Regions from separate parts of the Streptomyces sp. B21-105 genome, predicted to be linked through region 1. Evidence: riboswitches for the same ligand, from Rfam matches in the RefSeq annotation. Region 1 holds a riboswitch; the other holds the start of a gene.
The links. A riboswitch is a leader RNA that binds a small molecule or an ion and turns the genes downstream of it on or off. The one in region 1 is predicted to bind ZMP and ZTP.

Region 1 (7,584 bases):
GCGGCTCCGGGACCGCGATCGACACGCCGATCGTTACGGTCCCCACGTCTTCTCCTGTCGTCATGTCGTCATGTGGTGATGGCGGGGTGGCGGAGTGTGGTGCCGGGTTCGTACTCAGTCGTACGGCTATCGACTGTACGACCACGGCTGTGCTCTGGGCAGGCGCAGACGGAGTGATGTGCAGCGCTCTGCCCCGAGGAACATGTGTGCGGTGCGCCCCGAGTGCTCCTCAGCGCCTTCAGTGCTTCCCGGCGCTTTCGGTGCTTCCCTGTGCCTTCAGTGCTTCGCGGGCAGGAAGCCCATCCGCTCGTACGTCCGCGACAGCGTCTCGGCGGCCACGGCGCGCGCCTTCTCGGCACCCTTGGCGAGGATCGAGTCGAGCGTCTCGGGGTCGTCCAGGTACTGCTGGGTGCGGTCCCGGAACGGCGTCACGAAGTCGACGACGACGTCGGCGAGGTCCGTCTTGAGCGCGCCGTAGAGCTTGCCCTCGTAGGCGAGCTCCAGCTCGGGGACGCTGCGGCCGGTCAGCGTCGAGAGGATCGTGAGCAGGTTGCTGACACCCGGCTTGTTCTCGGTGTCGTAGCGGATCACCGTGTCGGTGTCGGTGACCGCGCTCTTGACCTTCTTCGCGGTGGCCTTCGGATCGTCGAGCAGGTTGATGAGGCCCTTCGGCGTGGACGCCGACTTGCTCATCTTGATCGACGGGTCCTGGAGGTCGTAGATCTTCGCGGTCTCGCGCAGGATGTACGGCTTCGGGATCGTGAACGTCTCGCCGTAGCGGCCGTTGAAACGCTCGGCGAGGTCGCGGGTGAGCTCGATGTGCTGGCGCTGGTCCTCGCCGACCGGGACCTCGTGGGCCTGGTAGAGCAGGATGTCGGCGACCTGGAGGATCGGGTACGTGAAAAGGCCAACGCTCGCGCGGTCGGCGCCCTGCCGGGCGGACTTGTCCTTGAACTGCGTCATCCGGCTGGCCTCGCCGAAGCCGGTGAGGCAGTTCATGACCCAGGCGAGCTGCGCGTGCTCGGGAACGTGGCTCTGGACGAACAGCGTGCAGCGCTCGGGGTCGAGGCCGGCCGCGAGGAGCTGGGCGGCGGCCAGCCTGGTGTTCGCGCCGAGCTCCTTCGGGTCCTGCGGGACCGTGATCGCGTGCAGGTCGACGACCATGTAGAAGGCGTCGTGGGACTCCTGCAGGGCCACCCACTGGCGGACGGCGCCGAGGTAGTTGCCGAGGTGGAACGAGCCTGCGGTGGGCTGAATTCCGGAGAGCACGCGGGGTCGGTCTGAGGCCATGCCTCTTATTGTCTCAGAGCGCGGGGACCACCCGGAACGGGTCCCGGTCGGACCCGGAACGGGTCCCGGGCGGCCGCGCGGGCCGCCCGGGACGCCGCCGGCTCAGCCGAGGTCGATCTCCGGGTAAAGCGGGAAGCCCGCGACCAGGTCGGTCGCGCGGCGGGAGATCTCGTCCGCGATCTTCCCGTCCAGGACGTGGGAGGCCTTCGACGGCGCGCCCGACTTCGTGGTGCCCTGCTCGGCGGCGGTGAGGACCCGGTCGATCAGGCCAGCCACCTCGTCCATCTCCGCCAGGCCGAGACCGCGGGTGGTCAGCGCGGGGGTGCCGATGCGGATGCCGGAGGTGTACCAGGCGCCGTTCGGGTCGGCCGGGATCGCGTTGCGGTTGGTGACGATGCCCGAGTCGAGCAGCGCGGCCTCGGCCTGCCGGCCGGTGAGGCCGTAGGAGGAGGCGACGTCGATCAGGTTCAGGTGGTTGTCCGTGCCGCCGGTGACCAGGGTCGCGCCGCGCCGCGTCAGGCCCTCGGCGAGAGCGCGCGCGTTGTCGACGATGCGCTGCGCGTAGTCCTGGAAGGAGGACTGCCGGGCCTCGGCGAGGGCGACGGCCTTGGCGGCCATGACGTGCGGGAGCGGGCCGCCGAGGACCATCGGGCAGCCGCGGTCGACCTGGTCCTTGAGGGAGTCGTCGCACAGGACCATGCCGCCGCGCGGGCCGCGCAGCGACTTGTGGGTGGTCGTGGTGACGATCTGGGCGTGCGGGACCGGGTCGAAGTCGCCGGTCAGGACCTTGCCGGCGACCAGGCCCGCGAAGTGCGCCATGTCGACCATGAGGGTCGCGCCGACCTCGTCGGCGATCTCGCGCATGATCCGGAAGTTCACCAGCCGGGGGTACGCCGAGTAGCCCGCGACGATGATCATCGGCTTGAACTCGCGGGCCGAGACGCGCAGCGCGTCGTAGTCGATGAGGCCGGTGGCGGGGTCCGTGCCGTAGGAGCGCTGGTCGAACATCTTTCCGGAGATGTTCGGGCGGAAGCCGTGCGTGAGGTGGCCGCCGGCGTCCAGGGACATGCCGAGCATGCGCTGGTTGCCGAAGGCCTGGCGCAGCGTGGCCCAGTCGGCGTCGGAGAGGTCGTTGACCTGGCGGGCGCCGGTCTTCTCCAGGAACGGGGCCTCGACGCGGTCGGCGAGGACGGCCCAGAAGGCGACGAGGTTGGCGTCGATGCCGGAGTGCGGCTGGACGTAGGCGTGGCGGGCGCCGAAGAGCTCGCGGGCGTGCTCGGCGGCGAGCGCCTCGACGGTGTCCACGTTGCGGCAGCCGGCGTAGAAGCGGCGGCCGACGGTGCCCTCGGCGTACTTGTCGCTGAACCAGTTGCCCATCGCGAGGAGGGTGGCCGGGGAGGCGTAGTTCTCCGAGGCGATCAGCTTGAGCATCTCGCGCTGGTCGGTGAGCTCCTGGCCGATGGCGTCGGCGACGCGCGGCTCGACGGCGCGGACGACGTCGAGGGCGGCCCGCACGGCGGCGGACTCGGTGGACAGGGGTGCGGAATTCTCGGGCATCGGGACCTCCGGACGTGGCGTACGGCGAGTTCGGTTCGGCCCAGGCGCACGGCACTGTCACTGCTCACGGGCCGCTCCCCGATGGTCCGTCCCATCCCAGCGCGCCAGTCACGGCCCACTCCGCACCCTACCGGCTCCCGGTCAGAGGATCACGTGCGGGACGAAGCGGGCGTACTCGTCCGTGATCAGGCCGGCGGACTCGCGGATGCCGAGGCCGGCCGACTCGCCGTCCACGACCCACGCGCCGAGGACGACGTGGTTGCCGTCGAAGGCGGGGAGCGGGGCGAGCTTTTGGTAGCAGCAGGGCTCGTCGTCCCGGACCACGGGATCGGCGCCCTTCTCGTGGATCGTGACGCCGGCCCCCTCGCGGCCGAGCAGCGGCTTGGCGACGTAGCCGGCGGTCTCCGCGAGGTCGCGCGGGCCGTCCAGGTAGGCGGGCAGCAGGTGCGGGTGGCCGGGGTTCAGCTCCCACAGGACGGCGAGCAGCGCCTTGTTGCTGAGGAGCATCTTCCAGGCGGGTTCGATCCACAGGGTGCTGCCGGTGCCGCCGCCGTTGTCGAGGGTGTCGAGGACGTGGCCGGCGAAGCGGTCGGTGGTGAGCCATTCCCAGGGGTAGAGCTTGAAGCAGCTGCGGATGAAGCGGAGCTGGCCGTCGACGAAGCGGCCGGACAGCGGGTCGAAGCCGATCTCCTCCATGGAGATCCAGTCGGTGTCCAGGCCGGCCTGCTCGGCGGTCTCCTTGAGGTAGGCGACCGTCATCAGGTCCTCGCCGAGTTCGTCGGCCGAGGAGTGCGCGAAGTAGAGGGGGTTGCCGGGCGGGAGCAGCGGGGCCTGCTTCTTCCAGGCGGCGACCAGGCGTTCGTGCAGGGAGTTCCACTGGTCGGCGCCGGGGAAGCGGTCCTCCATCCAGAACCACTGGGGGGAGGCGGCCTCGACGAGGGAGGTGGGGGTGTCGGCGTTGTACTCCAGGAGCTTCGCCGGGCCCGTCCCGTCGTAGCGGAGGTCGAACCGGCCGTAGACGGAGGGGAGTTCGGCGCGCCGCCGCCAGGCCTCGGCGACCGCCGCCGCGATCCGCGGGTCGGTGATGCCGAGGTCGGTGAGGCGGCCGGCGTCCACCAGGTGCTCGGCCGCGGTCAGGCACAGGGCGTGCAGTTCCTCGACGGTCTCCTCCAGCGCCTCGACCTCGTCGAGGCTGAAGGCGTAGTAGGCGCTCTCGTCCCAGTAGGGGCGCAGGCTGCCGTCGGGGTGACGGGTGAGGGGATAGACGAGGCCTTGCTCCTCGACGGTCCGCTGCCAGCCGGGGCGCGGTTCGACGGTGTGACGTCGCATGGGTGACGGTGTCCTGTTCAGCCGCTCGGTCGTACGGTCGCCGGGTCGTCCGGTCGTTCGGGGCGTCCGGTCGTTCGGGGCGTCCGGTCGCCGGATCGCCGGTCGCCGGATCGCCGGTCGTCCGGGCGCTCAGCCGCCGGAGCTGCCCTTGTGGCTGCCGCTGCCGCCGTCGCCGTCCCCGCCGAAGCCGCCGCGGTCGACGCCGCTGCCGCCGCCGCTACCGCTGCTCGACCCGCCCGAGCCGCCGGATCCCTTGCCCGGCTTGCTGAGGGAGCCGCCCTCGACCCAGGAGCCCTTCTTCTTGCCGCCGTAGTACCAGACGCTGCCCGACGTGCTCTTGGAGGACTTGCAGTTCTTGTCGGCGACGACCTTGTACCCCTTGGCGAGGGTGTAGCTGTCGCGGTCGACGCAGCGCTTGTCGGGGTCGGAGGAACAGGCGGTGAGGGCGGTGGCGAGCAGCCCCACACCCCCGAGCACGACCGTGCCCGAACGAAGTCGTCGACGCGTTTCCGCCATGTCCGTGTCTCCCCCTGGTCGCATCGCCCCTACGGCGATCTCCGGTGAACAGCCTAGACACCGGGCTGAGAGCGGCCGAACGCGGCTCGGCGGCGGCGCGCGCTCCCCTGCGGTCCGTTTTTCTTTTCCTTTCTGTCAGCAGGGGTGACGAGACCCACCCAAAGCCTCCTTTCGGACAACGGAAGACACTTGTAAAAGTTTGAAGGACCTGTGAACGCAAGCGCTCTCTGACGCGTACTCGACGGTGTGACCAGTAATCCCGTCACCGTCACCACCGCTTATCACGTGGTGCCGGGCCGAGAGGCCGACTTTCATTCCTGGGGGTGGGGCATGTTGGGCGCGAGCGCACAGCAGCCCGGATTCCTGGGAGGTGGTGTGCTCGTCGACGAAGGGGCGGAATGGCATGTGGTCTATCGCTTCGTCAGCGAGGGCGCGACCCGCGCCTGGGAGAACTCGGACGCCCGGGTGCGGTGGGACGCCCGGACGCAGGGCATCGCCCGGCAGACGGACCGCCGTAGCGTGCGGGGCTCCAGAGCGTGGTTCGACGCCCAGGCGGACGCGCCGAAACCGCAGGCCCCGCCGGGTCCGCCGTCGAAATGGAAGTTGTGGTTCGTGAATATGAGCGCCGTTTTCCCGCCGGTGCTCCTGTTCAATCTGATCGTGCTTCCCTATCTCGGCGGACTCAATCCTTTCGTGCGTACGCTGCTGTTGTGTCTGTGCGTGACGGCCCTCGTCACCTGGATTCTCATGCCCCGCCTCCAGCGTTTCTTCAAGAAATGGCTGTATCCACCGCTCCAGGCGCTCCGCGGTCGCCACAAACGCACCGCGTAGGCCAGAGAACGACCCTAGGGAGGTGGGCGGGTGAAAACCCTGCTCATCGACAATTACGACTCGTACACGTACAACCTGTTCCAGCTGATCGCCGAGGTCAACGGCGAGGAGCCGGTGGTGATCCTCAACGACGCCCCCCTGGACGCCTTCCCCGACCTCACGGCGTTCGACAACGTGGTGGTGTCGCCGGGTCCCGGGCATCCGGCGAAGGCGCGTGACTTCGGCATCAGCGCCCGTGTGCTGGCCGAGTGCCCGCTGCCGGTGCTCGGCGTCTGCCTCGGCCACCAGGGCATCGCGCTCGAGGAGGGCGGCCAGGTGTCGGCGGCCCCGCAGCCCCGGCACGGGCATCTGTCGGCTGTCCGGCACGACGAGCGGGACCTGTTCCAGGGGCTGCCGCAGAACTTCACCGCCGTCCGCTACCACTCGCTGGCCGTGCGCGAGCCGCTGCCCGACTCCCTGGAGGCCACGGCCTGGGCGGAGGACGGCGTCCTGATGGGTCTGCGGCACCGCGAACGACCGCTGTGGGGCGTGCAGTTCCACCCGGAGTCGGTGCTCACCGAGTACGGCCACCGAATGCTGGTGAACTTCCGCAACCTCACGGCCGAGCGGGCCCGCAAGACGCGGACGAAGAACACCGCGGTCACGCCGGCGGCCGCCGCGATGCCGCGGCAGACGGTGACCGTCCCCGGCCCGCGCCGGGCGAGCGGGCCCGCCTACCGGCTGCACACCCGCCGCATCGCCGTGGCGATCGACGCGGAGGCCGCCTTCACCCGGCTGCACGCCGAATCGGCGCGGGCGTTCTGGCTGGACAGCTCCCGGGTCGAGCGCGGCCTGTCCCGCTTCTCGTTCTTCGGCGACGACAGCGGTCCGCTCGCCGAGTTCGTCCGCTACGACGTCGAGGCCGGGCGCTGCGAGATCGAGCGGGCGGGACGGCCGACGCGCAAGGTCCGCGCGAGTGTCTTCGACTACCTCAAGCGGCAGCTCGCCAGCCGCCGGGTCGACGCCACCGGGCTGCCCTTCGACTTCACCGGCGGCTACGTCGGCTACTTCGGTTACGAGACGAAGGCAGACTGCGGCTCCCCGAACCGGCACCGGTCCACCGTCCCGGACGCCTGCTGGCTGTTCGCCGACCGGCTGGTCGCGGTGGACCACCAGGAGGGCTTCACCTACGCCGTCTGCCTGGCCGAGGACACCCCGCAGGCCGCCCTGGAGGCCGCCGACTGGCTCGAGGCCACGCTGGCCCGGCTCACCTCGCTGCCCGCCGAGTCCGACCGGGCACGGCCCCAGGCGGCCCCCGCCGGACCGTCGGCGCAGGCGGACCTCGGAGCCGTCGAGCCGTGGCTGGTGCGGGACCGCGCGACCTACCTCGCGGACATCGAGGCCTGCCGGCGGGAGCTCGCCGCGGGCGTCAGCTACGAGATCTGCCTGACCGACGCCGCCCGGTTACCCGCACCGGCCGACGCCCTCGCCTTCTACCGGACGCTGCGTCGCGTCAACCCCGCCCCCTACGCGGCGTTCCTGCGACTCGGCGACCTCGACGTGGCCGGCTCCTCTCCGGAACGGTTCCTGCGGATCACCCGGGACGGGGTCGCCGAGGCCAAGCCCATCAAGGGCACCGCGCCGCGCGGCGCCGATCCGCTGGAGGACGCCCGGCTGCGGGACGCGCTGGCGGCCGACGCCAAGACGCGCGCCGAGAACCTGATGATCGTCGACCTGCTCCGCAACGACCTGGGGCGGGTCTGCCGGACCGGCACCGTGCGGGTCTCCCGGCTCATGGCCGCCGAGACGTACGCGACCGTGCACCAGCTCGTCTCCACCGTGGAGGGACGGCTGCGCGAGGACACCGACGCGGTGGACTGCGTGCGCGCCTGCTTCCCCGGCGGCTCGATGACGGGCGCGCCGAAGCTGCGCACGATGGAGATCATCGACCAGCTGGAGACCCAGGCGCGCGGCGTGTACGCGGGTGCGCTCGGCTATCTGGGCTGCAGCGGCGGCGCGGACCTGAACATCGTCATCCGCACCGCGGTCCTCGCCGAGGGTTCGATGCAGCTGGGGGCGGGG
Region 2 (7,584 bases), 3.4 Mb from region 1:
CCTGTTCTCCTTCCGCTTGTCGTATTCGGGCAAGGCCGTCCACCGGGTGTTCGCCTCTGCCGGCCAAGAAGCCTTCTTCGAGGGGCACGTACACGCGCTGCGGGTGCTGGGCGGTGTCCCGCGAGGCCGGGTCCGCTACGACAACCTCAAGGCTGCTGTCGCCCAGGTGCTCGGGCTCAGCCGGGCGAGGGTGGAAACCGACCGGTGGATCGCCTTCAGATCGCATTTCGGCATCGAGAGCTTCTACTGCCGCCCGGGCATCGACGGCGCTCACGAGAAGGGCGGGGTCGAGGGACAGATCGGCTACTTCCGCCGCAACCACTTCACCCCGGTGCCGGAGGTTTCCTCACTGGCGGAGCTGAACGAGATGGTCGAGCAGTGGGACCTGCACGACGGTCGGCGGCGGATCGGATCGCGGCCGCGGACCATCGACGAGTACTTCGCCGTCGAACAGCCGCTGCTGATGCCGCTGCCGCAGGAGCCGTTCGAGACCGGGCGGGTATTCACTCCCAGGGTCGACCGCTACAGCCAGATCACGGTCCGCACCAACCGCAACTCGGTTCCGGTCCGGCTGATCGGCAAGCGGGTCCGGGTGGTGCTGCACGCCTCTCACCTGGTCGTTTATGACCAGAACGTGGAAGTGGCCCGGCATGAGCGGCTGATCGCCAAGGCTGGCTGCCGCCTGGAGCTGGACCACTACCTCGAAGCCTTGATCCGTAAGCCGGGCGCCTTCCCTGGCGCCACCGCTCTCGAACAGGCCCGTTCCGCAGGCAAGTTCACCCCGGTCCACGACGCCTGGTGGGCTCAGGCCCGCAAGGTCCACGGCGAGCGGGACGGCACCCGGGCCCTGATCGAGGTGCTGCTGCTGGGCCGGCACATCCCCCACGAGCACCTGGTCGCCGGGCTGGCCACCGCCCTGCGGGCCGGGGCCCTGACCGCGGACGCGGTCGCCCTGGAGGCCCGCAAAGCCGCGCAGGCCGACGACGGGCCACCCGCCTCCGGCCGGCCTGCGGGCAGTGGCTCTGAGGTGTCGGGGACCGTGACGTTTCTGCACGAGTGGAAGCTGGCCCACCTTCCGCCGGACACCAGGCCGCTGCCCTCGGTGACCCCCTATGACCAGTTGCTCCGACGTCGTCGCGCCAGCGGCGGTGACCACCGAGAGGGAGAAGCCCAGTGACCTTGCCCCGCCAGAGAGGCTTGACCGGCCGCCGACGCCGCCATCGACACCGCATGCCGCATGCTGCGGCTGCCGTCGATCCGCAACGAGTTCTCCGACATCGCCGACCGGGCGGTGAAGGACCAGATGACTTACCGCGGCTTCCTCGCCGAACTGCTGATGGCCGAGTGCGACGACCGGGCCCGCCGCCGCTCGGAACGCAGGATCAAGGCGGCCGGCTTCCCGAGGGAGAAGTCGCTGCGGACCTTCGACTTCGACGCCAACCCGAACATCGACCCGGCCACCATCCACACCCTGGCCAGCTGCGAGTGGATCAAGAAGAGCCAGCCGCTCTGCCTGATCGGAGACTCCGGCACCGGCAAGTCCCACATGCTCATCGCCCTGGGAACCGAGGCCGCCATGAAGGGCTACCGGGTCCGCTACACACTCGCCACGAAGCTGGTCAACGAGCTGGTCGAGGCCGCCGACGAGAAGCAGCTGAACAAGACCATCGCCCGCTACGGCCGCGTCGATCTCCTCTGCATCGACGAACTCGGCTACATGGAACTCGACCGGCACGGCGCCGAACTCCTCTTCCAGGTCCTGACCGAGCGCGAGGAAAAGAACAGCGTGGCCATCGCCTCCAACGAGTCGTTCGGCGGCTGGACGAAGACGTTCACCGACCCGCGTCTTTGCGCGGCCATCGTCGACCGGCTCACCTTCAACGGCGCCATCATCGAGACCGGAACCGACTCCTACCGCCTCGCCACCACCCGAGCCCGGGCCGCAGAACCCGCCAAGGCCGGCTGACACATTCTCGGGCAGCCTCCTCGGCGGCTCACCGCCCTCACGGGCGGCGAGCCGCCATCGCAAGCACCGCCCGCCAGCTCGACACACGGTTTCCCGTTTTGAGTCGAAACGTTGCTGCCATGCCACCCATGAGCTGCTGGCGAGGCGTCAGTGGCGCTGCATTCCGAGCTGGTCCGCGGCGGCTTCCACGGTCTGCGCGAGCAGGACGGCAATGGTCATCGGCCCGACACCGCCGGGAACCGGAGTGATCAGACGAGCCCGGGTGAGGGCGGTGTCGTAGTCCACATCGCCGACGTTGCCCGGGTTGTAGCCGGCGTCGATCACGACCGCGCCAGGCTTGATGTCCTCACCGCGGATCAGCCTGGGCCGTCCCACGGCTGCTACCACGACGTCCGCTTCCCGGACGATCGCCGACAGGTCCGTCGTGCGGGAGTGGCAGTACGTCACGGTTGCGTCCTTGGCGAGCAGGAGCATCCCGGCTGGCTTGCCGAGAATCGCGCTGCGACCCACCACGACGGCGTGCTTGCCGGCGAGTTCGACGTCGTACGCTTCCAGCAGCTGCATGATCCCACCCGGAGTGCAGGACACGAAGCCTGGCAGCGCGAAGCTCATCGCGGCGAAGGAATGCATCGTGACCCCGTCGACATCCTTCTCCGGAGCGATGGCCTCGAACGCCGCTCGCTCGTCGATGTGCGGGCCACAAGGATGTTGGAGCAGGATGCCGTGCACTTTTGGATCGCCGGAAAGGTCAGCCAGGGTGTCGATCAGCTCGGCGGTCGTGGTGGTGGCGGGCAGACCGATATGCCGAGACTGGATGCCTGCCTTCGCGCACCGCGCTCGTTTCATGCGAACGTACGTGGCCGACGCGGGGTCCTCTCCCACCAGCACCGTCGCCAGACAGGGACTGGTCCCCGTGCGTCGTGAGATCTCCGCCGCCTTGGCAGCAGCCTCTTCGACGATGCGTTTGGCGAGGCTGGTGCCATCCATGAGCTGGGCCGTCTGAGTCGCGGACATCGTTGCCCTCCAGGCGTTGCTGACCACTCGCCCAGGCGCACGGCAACGACGTCTCGTCAGACCGCTCCCCGGTGGTGCTCCACCTCAGCGCCAGTCACGGCCCACGCTGAACTGTAGTAGACGCAGCATGCTCACACCGATCAGCGTCCTCGGTCAGGAGCGACTTGCGAAGGACGATCTCCTCTGCGGTGACGTCAATTCACGTGAACATTCCTGACGCGTCTACGCGTCAGATGCCTCCCGAACTCGCAGACAAATGCTGCTGCCGGAAGTGAACGAAGCCAGCCCGGGCAACCAACGCGGCTACCAGCCCGTCGTCCACGGCGCCCGTCCCACTCACAGCGGCCTTCCCGGCCTCGGTGTCACTCGTCACGTCAGTCATCAACTGTCGCTTCCAGCTCGGGAGTTACACCGCTCACCGTACAGACCCGCCCCGTCAAACAGCGGCCTTCAGGTCCTGGAGGGCAGAACACGTGTCGGCGTCCTGCGTGGACGCCTGCGCGAGGGGCTGCGCGTCGCGTCTCACCACCAAGCCTGGGTCGGACGTCCACGGAACGCCCCGGACTAGCCTCGCGCTTTCATGAAGCGGGCTGTCCGGCAGGCGGTCAGGAAAGCAGAAAGTGCCTCTGACCAGCAATGCCGGTGATTTAGTGCATCGGTGCAGGTGGGACGCTGTGCTGCTGGCGGTTTTGGGCGGGTAGACCCATGGGATGCATGAGGGGATTCGACCCGATCTGATGATGCGCCAGATGATCTCGGGACATGGCAACGGGGCTCCCGGTAGGACAGGAGATCGACCAAGATCCGACTGTCTGCAAGGGAGCCCCGTTGGGCGCTCAGTCTGCCATCGCTGCTGCCTCAATCGTCATGTCGACGCCCCGGCCAGTGTCCCCTCGAAGTCCCCGAAGACGGTTGGAGCCGCAGTTCGGCGACCGGATCCGACTCGGCGTACTCACTGAGGAGATCACCCCCGAAGTGGTCGACGAGGTACTGGAGTTGACCGGAAGGGCCGAGCGCCGCCGCAGGCTCCTGCCGGCCCGCGCGGTGGTCTACTTCGTCCTGGCTCTCTGCCTGTTCAGCAGCTCCGACAGCACCGGGCCGCCGGGATACCGGGTGGTCCTGCGGACCCTGACCGAGAAACTGCGGCACCTGCCGGGCGGCCTCGTCCAGCGCCTGCCCACCAGTTCGGCCCTCACCAGAGCCCGCCAGCGCCTGGGCGACAAGCCGTTCCAGGCGCTCTTCGAACGCCGGTGCGGCGCCCAGGCGACACCCGCGACCCCAGGAGCGTTCGCCTTCGGCCTGCGGCTGGTCGCCTGGGACGGCACCGCGCTGGACGTACCGGACACCGCCGGGAACGCTGCCGCGTTCGGATTCACCGGCCGCGACGGCACCAACAAGAGCGGAAACCCGCAGGTCAGACTGATGTCTCTGATCGAGTGCGGCACCCACGCCATCATCGACGCGGCCTTCGACTCGATCGCCAGATTCAGCGAGCACAAGCTCGCCCGACGCCTGCTTGCCTCCCTGCGGCCGGGCATGCTGCTGCTGGCCGACCGCAACTTCGCCGGCCACGAGTTGTGGGGCCTGGTCGAGGCGACCGGCTGCCACCTCGCATGGCGGATCAAGAAGAACCTCGTCCTGCCACCGCTGTGGGTGCTGCCCGACGGCTCGTACGTGTCCGTCATGCCCACCCCCGCCGAGGGCCAGCGCCTGGGCAACGCCCGCTTCCACGGCCGCACCCCGACAGGGCTGCCTCAAGGACACCTCGTGCGCATCATCGACTACACCGTCACCGTCCGGTCCCAGGACAGGCCGGCCCTAACCGAGAAGTTCCGCCTGGCGACCAGCCTGCTCGACCACCGGCAGGCGCCCGCACGGCAGTTGGCCCAGCTCTACCACCAGCGCTGGGAGATCGAGAACGGCTTCGCGGAACTCAAAAACCGGCTACGAGGCGCCGGCTTCATCCTGCGCTCCAAGACCCCCGAGCTCATCTGCCAGGAGGTCTACGCACTCCTCACCGTCTACCAGGCACTGTCCGCGCTCAAAGTCCACGCAGCCGAACAGGGCGAGGTCGATCCCGACCGGATCTCCTTCACCACGATGGTGCAGCTCGCCCGGCTCACAACCGCCGGACAGACCGCAGCGAACCCGCAGATCCTGTGCACCGCCCGACTCGAAGTCGTCCAGGAACTCCTCAACGACCTCCTTCCCCCACGCCGCGACCGCCGCTGCCAACGACTGAAGAAACCACCGAGGAACACCTTCGAAGCCAAACGCCGGGACGAGCCCCGCCCTCCCAGCCGCGTCAGCTACTCACTCAAAGTCACGGGGAACCCAGGACACCTATCCTCACCTGCGGAAACACCCTAAATCACCGGCATTGCTCTGACCAGCAAGAATGAGGATTGTCGAGGTCCTTGTTCCTGCCACCGCCGGAGGCACTTCCCAGGTGAAGCACTCTATCGGGTCCTATCCCCGCGTCCGTGTCCAGGACGACGGCCGCCAGGTCGTCTCCCAGGCCGGGTCGGTCCTGCTCGTCGAAACGGTCCGCAAGATCGGTCTTGACCAGGCCATATCCCAGGCTCTGGCTCCGTGGCGCAAACCGCGGGCCGTCCACGACCCCGGCAAGGCCCTCCTGGACGTCGCCCTGGCGGTCGCACTGGGCGGGGATTGCCTCGCGGACGTCGCGATGCTGCGGTGTGAGCCGCCGTCTTCGGGCCGGTCGCCTCCGACCCGACCGTCTCCCGTCTGATCGACATCCTCGCCGCCTCCGGCGAGAAAGCCCTGCGGGCCATCCGGTCCGCACGCTCCGAAGTACGCAACCGGGTCTGGTCGTTGGCCGGCGAGAACGCCCCGGACGCAGACGGCCAGGTCATCGTCGATCTCGACGGTGTCCTCGTGGTCGCGCACTCCGACAAGGAGGACGCGGCCGCGACCTGGAAGAAGACCTACGGCCATCACCCGCTGACCGCCTTCGTCGACCATGGACCGGGCGGCACCGGTGAGCCCGTCGCTGCCCTTCTGCGACCGGGAAATGCGGGCTCCAACACGGCAGCCGACCACATCACCACCGCGCGACTCGCCCTGGCTCAACTGCCGAAGCACTACCGGCGAGGGCGGCAGACCCTGATCCGCACCGACTCCGCGGGCGGCACCCACGACTTCGTGTCCTGGCTCGCGGGCGAGGCCGATGGTTGTCCTACTCGGTCGGCATGACGGTCACCGACGCGATCCACGAGCACGTGCTGAAGGTCCCCGCATCAGCCTGGACGCCGGCCGTCGAGACCGACGGTGAGGCCCGTGACGGGGCCTGGGTCGCCGAGCTCACCGGCAAGCTCCTTAACGGCTGGCCCAAGGGCATGCGACTGATCGTCCGAAAGGAACGGCCCCATCCCGGTGCTCAGTTGAGGATCACGGACGCGGACGGCATGCGAATCACGTGCTTCGCGACCAATACCCCTGACCGGCCGATCGCCGAGCTCGAGCTCCGTCACCGGCTACGGGCCCGGGCCGAGGACCGGATCCGGGCCGCCCGGGCCACCGGCCTGCGCAACCTGCCCCTGCACACAACAGCCCAGAACAAGGTCTGGCTCGAGGTCGTCCAGATCGCTCTCGACCTGCTGGCCTGGATGCCCATGCTCGCTCTCACCGGCAAGGCCCGACTCTGGGAACCCCGCCGCCTGCGATTCCGGCTGTTCTCCGCGGCCGCTCAGCTCGTCACCACCGGCCGCCGCAGGATTCTCCGCCTCACCCAGCACTGGCCCTGGACCGGCGAGATCACCACCGCTCTCGAACGGCTCACGCTCCTGCCCCCCCGGCTGACCAGCAACCTCAACCGTCCCGACGACAGCACCACCCGATCCCGGGCAGTGGAACCCGGCGCCCACCCGACGCGACAACCGGGCCGCCGGCCTGCCCCGTCAGCTCCGGAAAGCGAAAGGGCCCACCGACTCCGTCGGCGGACCCTCGCGAAAGATCGAGGCTAAGCGACGGCTCTGGCTGACGCTAAGACTTGTCCCGTAACTGCTGGTCACGGGTGAGATGATCTTGTTGTGTCTGGTGTGATCACGGCGTCGGAGCCTTCCTGGATAGCCCCGTTCACCGGGCTGAGCCCGCGTCAGTTCGGGAAGCTGATCACAGCGTTGCGGCGCGAGGGTGCGGACCCGGTACGCAAGGGCCGGCCGTGGAGCCTGCCGCTGGAGGACCGTGTACTGCTGGTCGCCGCCTACTGGCGGACCAACCTCACGCTGCGCCAACTGGCGCCGCTGTTCGGGGTGTCGAAGTCGGCCGCCGACCGCATCATCGGCCACCTCGGACCGGCGCTCGCCCTCCAGCAACGCAAGCGGTTCCGCAAGGATGCCGTGCTGATCGTGGACGGCACCCTGGTCCCCACACGCGATCACCAGGTCGCCGAGCAGTCGAAGAACTACCGCTACTCGACCAACCACCAGGTCATCATCGACGCCGACACCCGGCTCGTCGTCGCCGTCGGCCGCCCGTTGCCCGGCAACCGCAACGACTGCAAGGCGTGGGAACTGTCCGGCGCAAAGGACGCCGTCGGCAAGACAACGGTCATCGCGGACGGCGGCTACCGAGGCACCGGC

Region 2: linked by a shared signal. The riboswitch ahead of QA802_RS40960 (bifunctional 5,10-methylenetetrahydrofolate dehydrogenase/5,10-methenyltetrahydrofolate cyclohydrolase) and the one ahead of QA802_RS26105 (glycine hydroxymethyltransferase) in region 1 are both predicted to bind ZMP and ZTP.

What each region holds. Positions count from the first base shown of each region.
Region 1 covers NZ_JARUMJ010000001.1:5,756,874-5,764,457, reverse strand. Annotated here, with positions in the region: gene QA802_RS26115 (2'-5' RNA ligase family protein) at 1-46, opposite strand, end outside; gene trpS (tryptophan--tRNA ligase) at 277-1,290, opposite strand; gene QA802_RS26105 (glycine hydroxymethyltransferase) at 1,393-2,847, opposite strand; ZMP/ZTP riboswitch at 2,879-2,969, opposite strand; gene QA802_RS26100 (glutathionylspermidine synthase family protein) at 2,989-4,176, opposite strand; gene QA802_RS26095 (hypothetical protein) at 4,306-4,692, opposite strand; gene QA802_RS26090 (antibiotic biosynthesis monooxygenase) at 4,939-5,523, shown strand; gene pabB (aminodeoxychorismate synthase component I) at 5,554-7,584, shown strand, end outside.
Region 2 covers NZ_JARUMJ010000001.1:9,130,558-9,138,141, forward strand. Annotated here, with positions in the region: gene istA (IS21 family transposase) at 1-1,177, shown strand, start outside; partial or broken gene istB (IS21-like element helper ATPase IstB) at 1,174-1,966, shown strand; gene QA802_RS40960 (bifunctional 5,10-methylenetetrahydrofolate dehydrogenase/5,10-methenyltetrahydrofolate cyclohydrolase) at 2,114-2,980, opposite strand; ZMP/ZTP riboswitch at 3,003-3,088, opposite strand; gene QA802_RS40965 (IS4 family transposase) at 3,893-5,350, shown strand; partial or broken gene QA802_RS40970 (IS1380 family transposase) at 5,430-6,966, shown strand; gene QA802_RS40975 (transposase) at 7,033-7,584, shown strand, end outside.